Regions from separate parts of the Affinirhizobium gouqiense genome, predicted to be linked through region 2. Evidence: riboswitches for the same ligand, from Rfam matches in the RefSeq annotation. Region 2 holds a riboswitch; the other holds the start of a gene.
What was found. A riboswitch is a leader RNA that binds a small molecule or an ion and turns the genes downstream of it on or off. The one in region 2 is predicted to bind thiamine pyrophosphate.
Positions count from the first base shown of each region.

Region 1: another riboswitch for thiamine pyrophosphate. It lies ahead of thiB (thiamine ABC transporter substrate binding subunit); the one in region 2 lies ahead of QTJ18_RS02555 (ABC transporter permease).

Region 1 covers NZ_CP129382.1:2,572,854-2,577,352, reverse strand. The annotation lists gene thiP (thiamine/thiamine pyrophosphate ABC transporter permease) at 1-1,619, opposite strand, end outside; gene thiB (thiamine ABC transporter substrate binding subunit) at 1,681-2,694, opposite strand; TPP riboswitch at 2,734-2,834, opposite strand; gene QTJ18_RS20640 (response regulator) at 2,989-3,441, opposite strand; gene QTJ18_RS20635 (ABC-F family ATP-binding cassette domain-containing protein) at 3,593-4,499, opposite strand, start outside.
Region 2 covers NZ_CP129381.1:253,230-257,728, reverse strand. The annotation lists gene QTJ18_RS02565 (hydroxyethylthiazole kinase) at 1-344, opposite strand, end outside; gene QTJ18_RS02560 (ABC transporter substrate-binding protein) at 353-1,297, opposite strand; gene QTJ18_RS02555 (ABC transporter permease) at 1,294-2,076, opposite strand; TPP riboswitch at 2,232-2,334, opposite strand; gene QTJ18_RS02550 (metallophosphoesterase family protein) at 2,439-3,710, shown strand; gene QTJ18_RS02545 (ATP-binding protein) at 3,710-4,499, shown strand, end outside.

The DNA of each region.
Region 1 (4,499 bases), on a different replicon from region 2:
GGGCGGTCGTCCTTGTTGCCCGCCGTGCCAAGCAGGGTCAGGATCAGGCACACAATGCCAAGGATCAGCGCCAGCCCGTCGGCATCATGGGTTCGATAGCTTCCAAGCCTGCTGTAGATCAGCCAGGGCAGGGTCACAAGGTCATGCGAGCCGAACAGGGCGACGGCACCGAGATCGCCGAGCGACAGGGCCATGGCAAAGGAGAGCGCCATGAAGATGGGTCGCTTCAGGATCGGCCAGTCGACGCGGCGAAACCTGCTCCAGCCATGGATGGCAAGGCTTGCGCTGAGCCGCCGCGTGCGCGCGAGATGCGCTTCGACCGCCGGCTCCAGCACGCGCATGACGAAGGGCAGTGCCATCAGCGCATTGATTGCGGCGATAAGAAAGGGTGCGGCGGCCGTAAGGTTCACGACGGGGCGGAGGAGGAGGAACCAGCCGGTCCCAAGGACGACGGGCGGGACCAGCAGGACCAGCGATGACAGGACGGCCAGCAGCGCTGAAAAGGCGCCGAGCGCCCGGCTGGGCCGCCGGCGTGTTTGCACGACCGAGCGTGAGAGAATGATACCGCTCGCCAGACCCAGCGACAGAAAGGCGGCCGTGACTGCGATCGACAGGCTGGTTTTGCCTGCCTGCCAGACCTCCGGAAGGGTCAGAAGCCGCGCGAGATCGGCACGCAGGCCGGCGACCAGGATCGACAGGAGCGGCAGCACGAGGAAGAGCGTCGCAAGGGCAATCACCGTTGCATCGACGATTACGGCCGCCCGGCCTTGCGCATCGAAGCGGCGAATGGCACGCCCCTCGCTGGCACCGGTGGAGGCCTTCGGGGCAAGCCAGAAGAGCAGGCAGAGGATGAGGCCCGTCAGAAGGATCTGCAGCAGGGCCAGCGATACGGCGCGCGGCGGATCGAAGTCGAAACGCAGCGCCTGGTAGATCGCCACCTCGAGCGTCGTGGCGGCAGGTCCGCCGCCAAGCACCAGGACGAGGGTGAAGCTGGTGGCGCAGAGCATGAAGACAAGGCTCGCGACACCCGGAATGACGCGCAGTAAAGCGGGCGCTTCGATAAAGCGCAGCACAGACCAGGGGCTCATGCCAAGGCTGGCGGATAGCCGCCAATATTCCGCCGGCAGGCGCTCGATGGCGGTCAGCAGGAGCCGCGCGGCAAGCGGCAGGTTGAAGAAGACATGCGCAAGCAGGATGCCCCCAAGCCCGTAGAGGCTGATCGGCTGCTGAAGCCCTAACGCCGCCAGAGCATCGTTGACCAGCCCCTGCCTACCAAAAATGCCGATCAGTCCCAAGGCGCCGATCAGGGCCGGCAGCCCCATAGGCACAGCCATCAAACGGAGGATGACGGTGCGGCTCACGAAACGCGGTCGTCTGGCGAGAGAGATGGCGACCGGAACCGCAAGACCCACCGAAAGAAGCGTCGACAGGATAGCCTGCAGCAGGGTGAAGCGCAGGATCTCCAGCGTATAGGCGTCGAAGATCGCGCCGGCCCCGGTGCCGGTGCCGGGAACGGCCAGGAGCAGCGATGCCGTCGGCAAGGTGACGAAGATGCCGATCAGCGCAAGGCTTGCCGCGCCGGCGGTGAGGCCGCGCTTGAATTGCGCCTCTGTCAGCATCAGGCGGTCACCCCATGCGCCTTGCCATGCCGGTTCCGTGCAAACGGCAACCGCATCTGGCCTATTGCCTGCTCATGGCCGTCAGCCATTCACGGATCCAGGCCTGTCGGTTCCCAGCCACGTCTGCCGGCGGCATCAGAAATGTCTTCGCCGGCTTGATCAGCGCGGAAAAAGCCTCAGGCAACGGATCGGCGGTCGCCGCAACCGGCATCATCCAATTGGTGGTCGGAATGATGGACTGGAATTCGGGAGACAGCGTGAAGGCCAGGAAATCCTTTGCCAGTTGCGGATGTCTTGCCGATTTCAGCATTCCCGACACTTCGATCTGAATATAGTGTCCTTCGGCAAAGGGCGCGGCCTGATAGCGGTCCGACTTCTCCTCCACCATGTGATAGGCGGGAGAGGTGCTGTAGGAGAGGACCATCGGCGCCTCGCCCTTGGTGAAGAGGCCATAGGCTTCCGACCAGCCGGGCGTCACGGTCAGAATGCGATCCGTGAGCTTGGCCCAGGCCTGGTCCGCCTGATCGCCATAGATCGACTTTATCCATAGCAGCAGGCCCAGGCCAGGCGTCGAGGTGCGGGGATCCTCGATAACCAGTTTTTGTGCCGGATCGCCCTCCACCAGTTCCTTCATGCTTTTGGGCGGCGTCTTGATGGCCTGCGTGTCGTAGACCACGGCGAAATAGCCGTAATCATACGGGACGAAGCTGTCGTCCTCAAAGCCGCCCGGGATGGTGACAGCCGCCATCTCGATGCCGTGCGGCTGAAACAGTCCGCTATCCTTCGCCTCCTGGATCAGGTTGGTATCGAGGCCGAGCGCGATATCCGCCTCGCCGCCGGCCCCTTCGAGTTTCAGCCGCGTCAGAAGCGCGACGCCATCTGCCACGCCGACGAAATTGACCGTGCATTGGCAGGTGCGTTCGAAGGCGGCCTTGACCTTCGGGCCAGGCCCCCAATCCGCCAGGAAGCTTTCATAGGTATAGACGGTCAGAACCGGTGGCTCCTCCGCCCGCGCGGGCAGGACGCCAAGAAGGGTGGTCAATGCTGTGAAGGAATAGGCAAGCCATCTGCGCATCAGCGCCTCCATATCTCGTCAAAACGGGGAATAGGCGCTGATCGTGAGCCGTCTAATCCCTCCGCCGGTGCTAACCGGATCAGGTTCTTCGGGTTGGCATGGCCTCTCAGCCGCGCAAGGCGGCACCCCGTTAGAGCAGCAAAGATGTAGCTTCAGCCCGCGGCTTTGACAAGTGGCGGATGTGATGATGCGGATGACGCATAGGGATCAACCCTTTGCCTGCGCAGCAAGGGTCAATGGAAAAGACCGGGCCAACGGAAACGTCTGTCCCGGCGGCACCGGCGCAGGGCGCCTTCAGTGATGGGTGTGGGAAAACACCTTCAGGCCGTTGGGAACAACCGCGGCCCAACCATTGCGGTTCGCCAGCGCGTAATCGATGCATTCCTCGATCACCTGCGGCATGACGGGCTTGGTCAAGACGCCCAGCGAGCAATCGGCGCGACCGCGAAGCTGCTCCGGATTGGCCGTCATGAAGATCACGGTGATGCCGTAACGCTCGGCAAGTTCGCGTGCGATCGCCGGTCCCGTCGCGCCGTCGGCGAGATTGACATCCACCAGCGCGACATCGGCTTCTGCCGCCAGAGCAAGTGCCTTGTCCCGGCCCGTGGCAAGTCCGGCGACGGTCAGGCCCATGCCTTCGATAATATCGGCGACATCCAGCGCGATCAGGAACTCGTCCTCAACGATGAGGACCCGCTGATCCCTAGCTGTCTCTTCCAGCCGACGACTCATAACATTTGCCGACATGGTCTGCCCTCTGCTCGTTAATCCCAGCGTATCTGCCAGCGTCTCCGAATGAGCGCGCTATTGTCAGTCGAACGGCGATGTCAGAATTTTGTTCCGGCTCCGGACGATTAATGAAAACAATAACTAGTTGTTAATACTGAGAATCTGGCTTTTAGCCCTCAAGTTCCTCGCGCAGCATCTCCAATTCCAGCCATTCTTCCTCCATCTTTGCCAGGCGGGTGCGCAGGCCTTCCAGCTCGCCGGCAATGCGATGGAAGGCCGCCGGGTCCTTGGTAAAGAGGGTCGGATCAGCCATTTTCGCCTCGCGCGCGGCAATCTCGGCTTCGACCTTCTCCATCTCCTTCGGCAGGGTTTCCAGCGCGAATTTCTGCTTGTAGGACAGCTTGGCCTTTGCCTTCGGCGCTTGCACGGCGGCAGTGGCGGAGCCGTCTGCCTTGGCCTTCTCCGCCTTGCGCCTCTCGTCCAGCGCTCCTTTGCGCTGCGCCATCATGTCCGTGTAGCCGCCGGCATATTCGATCCAGCGGCCGTCGGGCATGTCCGGATCGGCCGGCGCAATGGTGGAGGTCACGGTACGGTCAAGGAAATCGCGGTCATGGCTGACGAGGATGACGGTGCCATTATAGCCCGATACGATTTCCTGCAGCAGATCCAGCGTCTCGATGTCCAGGTCGTTGGTCGGCTCGTCAAGGATCAAGAGGTTGGAAGGCTTGGCCATGATCCGCGCCAGGATCAGCCGGGCGCGCTCGCCGCCGGACAGGTTCTTGATCGGCGTGCGCATCTGTTCCGGCTGGAACAGGAAATCTTTCATATAGCCCGCCACATGTCGCTGTTCGCCGTTGACCAGGAGGGTCTCGCCGCGCCCGTCGGTCAGATAATGGCTGAGGCTGTCGTCCAGATTCAGGTCCTCGCGCTTCTGGTCCAAAGTGGCGATGTCCAGATTGGTGCCGAGCTTGATCACGCCCGAATCGGGTGCGAGCTGGCCCGTCAGCATTTTCAAGAGCGTCGTCTTGCCGGCGCCGTTCGGTCCCACGAGGCCGATGCAATCGCCCCGGTGCACC
Region 2 (4,499 bases):
GCGAGACGACCCGGCGAATAATCGCAATGCACCGGATCCAGGATCCATGGCTTGCCGGCCGCATTGGCCACCTCCACCGCCATGCCAATCACCCGTCGCCGCGCCTGATCGAGCGTGCCCAGATTGACCACGAGGGCATCGACTTTGGCCACGAAGTCGGCAATCTCCTCTTCCGACGAGGTCATGGAGGGAACCGCCCCGACGGCGGTCAGGCCGTCGGCGGCGAATTTCTGCACGACGGTGTTCATCAGCGCATGGACGCGCGGCCGTCGGCGCCGCACTTCGGCGAGAAGCGAGGCGGCTTTGCCGATGTGCGAAACTTTACCGGCACCCGGATATGTCATGCCATTGCTCATTTCAGTTCCACTGCAAGATCATCGGGCTTCGGCGCCGCGGGAATGAGCTTGGCCTCCGCCATGAAGCGGCCGAAGCGCTCGTAGCGACCACGGTCCAGCGCGGCGGGACGCTTGGCAAATCGCGGCAGCGTATCGAAATAGGCGGTCCTGTTCAGCGCGTTGTCGAGATCGGGATGCGCCTTTACGAACAGGTTCCAGCCCTCCTCCGGGTGGTTTGTGAGATAAATCGTCGCCTTTTCGACGGCTTGCAGGAAACGCGGCAGCCGATCGTCCGAAACAAGCTCCGGCCGGGTGACGTAGATCAACTCGTCATAAGCGGGAACGCCGTGTTCTTCGGGAAAAAAGGCAATGCCCGGATGCCCTTCGAGGCGCATTTGAGTCAGTTCGAAATTGCGAAAACCACCGACGGTCGCATCCACCTTGCCGCCGATCAGCGAGGGAGACAGCGAGAAATTCACATTCACCAGCTCGACATTCTTCAACTCGACGCCCTGCGATGCCAGCATCCGTTGCAGCATCACATTTTCGAACCCGGCGACAGAATAGCCGACGCGTTTGCCGTCAAGGTCCTTCAGGCTCTTGATCGGGCCATCGGCAAGAACGGTCACGGTGTTGAGCGGCGTTTCGACAAGTGTGCCGAAGCGGACCAGTGGCACGCCGGCGGCGTGATCGAAATAGAGATTGGGCTGGTAATGAATGCCGATATCGGCCTGGGATGTCGCCACCAGACGCGGCACGGCGGAGGGATCGGCAGGCGCGACCAGGCTCACATCCAGGTCCTGCTCGGCGAAATAACCGAGTTCCTGCGCCACCACCATGGGCGCATGATCGGGATTGACGAACCATTCCAAGAGAACGGAGAGCTTGTCCTCGGCACTTGCCGAAAGAGGCGCAAGGCTGGTGACGGCGCAGAGCGCCGCAGCAATGAAGAACCGTCTCATGATGTGGAAAACCTTTCAGGATGGGAGATAACACGGGGCGCCTGCTCTCGGGCCCAGGGGGCAAGGCCGGCGGTCAGGCGGTCGACAAGGAGCCGAAGGAGAACGGAAAACAGCGCCAGGATCAGCATGGCGGCGAATAATTGGTCGGCCTGCATGCGGGCATTAGCCTGGATCATGATGAAGCCGAGACCGCCCGCCGCGCCAACCCACTCCCCCACGACGGCGCCCAGCGGCGCCAGCGGGGCCGCCACACGCAGGCCGGAAATCAGTGAGGGCAGCGCCAGCGGCAATCGGATATGCGCCAGGATCTGCCAATGGCTGGCCGGTGTCAGCGAGGCGGCATCGAGTATGTCGGGATCGGTGCGGTTCAGCCCATCGGCAAAGGCGGATGCGACGGGAAAGAAGATGATGATCACCGTCATCACGACCTTGGAGGAAAGACCGAAGCCGAACCACAGGACCAGGACGGGCGCCAGGACGAAGACTGGCAGCGCCTGCAGCACCAGGACGACCGGCCAGACGAACTGACCGACCCGCGGAAGCGCGGCAAGAAGAAGGGCCGTGGTAAATCCCATCAGGCTGCCGGCTGCCAGGCCGAAGAGGATTTCGGTTGCGGTGATCAGGCCGTGGCGAAGCAGGAATTCGGGCTGCTGCAGGAACACGCCGGCGACCGCCTGCGGGGACGGCAAAAGATAGCGTGGCGGCGCCAGGAAGTGAACAACCCCCTGCCAGACCAGAATAAGCGCCGCAAGCGCGCAGACCGCTTGAGTGGCTCGCATCGGCTCAGACTGGCGCGGCGGCGCGAAAGGGACGAGTTTGGAAGGATCGGGCCGGGCCCGGACGCAGATAATCAGACATGAGGCGATCTCCAAACCTTGCAGTGCGGAGATCCAGGTGAAGCGAAGAAGAGAAAGGGCGCGGTGATCGACAGGATCAGGTGACGCTTTTCCGTTCCTACGCCGGTATGACCCGGATCAGGTTCAAGGGTCCGGCTCACCGCCATCTCAGCATCGTACGATGCCCCCCTCGGAATGGCGGTGACCATCCTGCAAACCAAGCGGCTTGTCAATCTCTGTGGTTAAGCCTTGTTGCATGCAGTGTCGCGATTGCGGGAAAAGCCTTGCCGGGATAACTAGAGCGAATGGCTTTCAGGTTTGTTCACACTGCCGATCTTCATCTTGATTCGCCGCTCCGCTCGCTATCCATGCGTCATGAAGAGCTGGCCGCCCTGATCGGCGATTCCACCCGCCAAGCACTGATCCGGATCGTCGATCTGTGTCTGAGCGAACAGGTGGACGCCCTGATCATTGCCGGCGACCTCTACGACGGCGAGCAGACTTCAATGAAGACTGCCCGGTTCCTCGCCACCCAGATGCAGCGGCTGCACGAGGCGGGCATAGAGGTCTACAAGATCCGCGGCAATCACGATGCGATGTCGAAGATCACCCAGGAACTCGTCCTGCCGCCGTCGGTCAAGATCTTCACCGGCCGCGCCGAGGCGGTGGAGATGGCCCGTGGCGGCCTCAACATCGCCGTGCACGGGCTGAGCTTCGCCAAGCCGCAGGCGCCGGAAAGCCTTTTGCCGAAGTTCAAGGCGCCGGTACCGGGCGCGGTCAATATCGGCATCATGCATACCAGCCTCGCCGGCGCCCCCGGCCATGACGCCTATGCGCCCTGCTCGCTGCCCGATCTGCATCGCGCCGGCTTCGATTACTGGGCGCTCGGCCATATCCACCAAAGGACCCATCATGCCGGCGAACGAACCGTCATCATGCCCGGCATGCCGCAGGGACGGGATATTAACGAGGCTGGAGAGAAATCCGTCTCGCTCGTCACCGTCCATGATGATGGGTCGATCCGCGTGGAGGAAAGGCTGACGAGCCTTGCGCAATTCGCGCGGGTGTCGCTCGATGTATCGCCCGCGCAAGACTGGCGCCAGCTGGTGGATCAGATCGGCGCAGCGCTGGAGGCCGAACGGGAGCGGACCCGCTCGGAGCATCTGGTGGCGCGCCTGCGCCTCACCGGCACGTCGCCGCTGGCATTTGCCATGCGCCGCGACCGCGATCTGCTGCAGGCCGATAGCGAGCAGCGGGCCGAGCGGACCGGCCGCACCTGGATCGAAAAGATCGAGCTCGATCTGCGAAGGCCGCAGACCGCGCGCGCCGCGGCAAGCACCGCCGACCCGGTGCTGGAACTCGGCGCCCTGATGCGCGAGGATGTCACGACCTCCGAGGCCTTCCGGCAGGAGGTGCGCGAGATGGTGCAGAGCCTGCTGGACGATCTGCCACCGGAAAGCCGGCGCTTTGCCGGCCAGGACGAGGCGGCGCTTGATGCTTTCGTCGAGACGATCATCCGCGAGGGCGGCGAAGACCTGATCGCCCGCCTGGCCGCTGCCCTTGACGAGCCATCCTGATGCGGCTGAAACGTCTCGATCTCACGCGCTACGGCAAGTTCACCGAACGGGTTCTCGATTTCGGCCTGGCAATCGCCGGACGTCCCGATCTGCATATCGTCTACGGCCTCAACGAAGCGGGCAAGTCCACTGCCTTCTCGGCCTATCTTGATCTGCTGTTCGGCATTCCGGAACGCAGCCCTTATAATTTCCTGCATGCCTATGGCGCCATGCAAATTGGCGGCGTTTTGGAGGTGGAAGGCCGGGAGCATGAACTGGTGCGGCTGAAACAGCGCAGCAATGCGCTGCTGGATGGTGCCGGCCAGCCGGTGAACGAGGCCTTGCTGACGTCGGCGCTCGGCGGGCTGACGCGCGGCAGCTATCGGTCCATGTTCTCGCTCGACGAACATTCCCTGCGCGATGGCGGCGAGGCGATCGTCGAGAGCAAGGGGGATCTCGGCGAGCTGCTCTTTTCGGCCAGCGCGGGCCTTGCCGATGTCAGCGCAGCCCTCTCGACCGCTGCGGAAGAAGCGCAGCGCTTCCACCGCAAGCGGGCGCGCAATACCGAGCTGGCGGAGCTGAAGCAGCAGCTTGCAAGCTTGAAAACCGAGCGCGACGCTATCGATACCTTTGCCACGGTCTATGCCGGCCTGATCGCGGCCCAGCAGCAGGCGGAAGTGGATTACGAGGCAGCGCTTACCCAGGGGGCGGCGACGAAGGCGCGGCACATGCGGGTGGACGCGCGCCTGCGCGCCCTGCCGCTCCTCCAGGAGGTCCATCGCCTGCAAGCTGAGCTTGCCACGCTTGCCG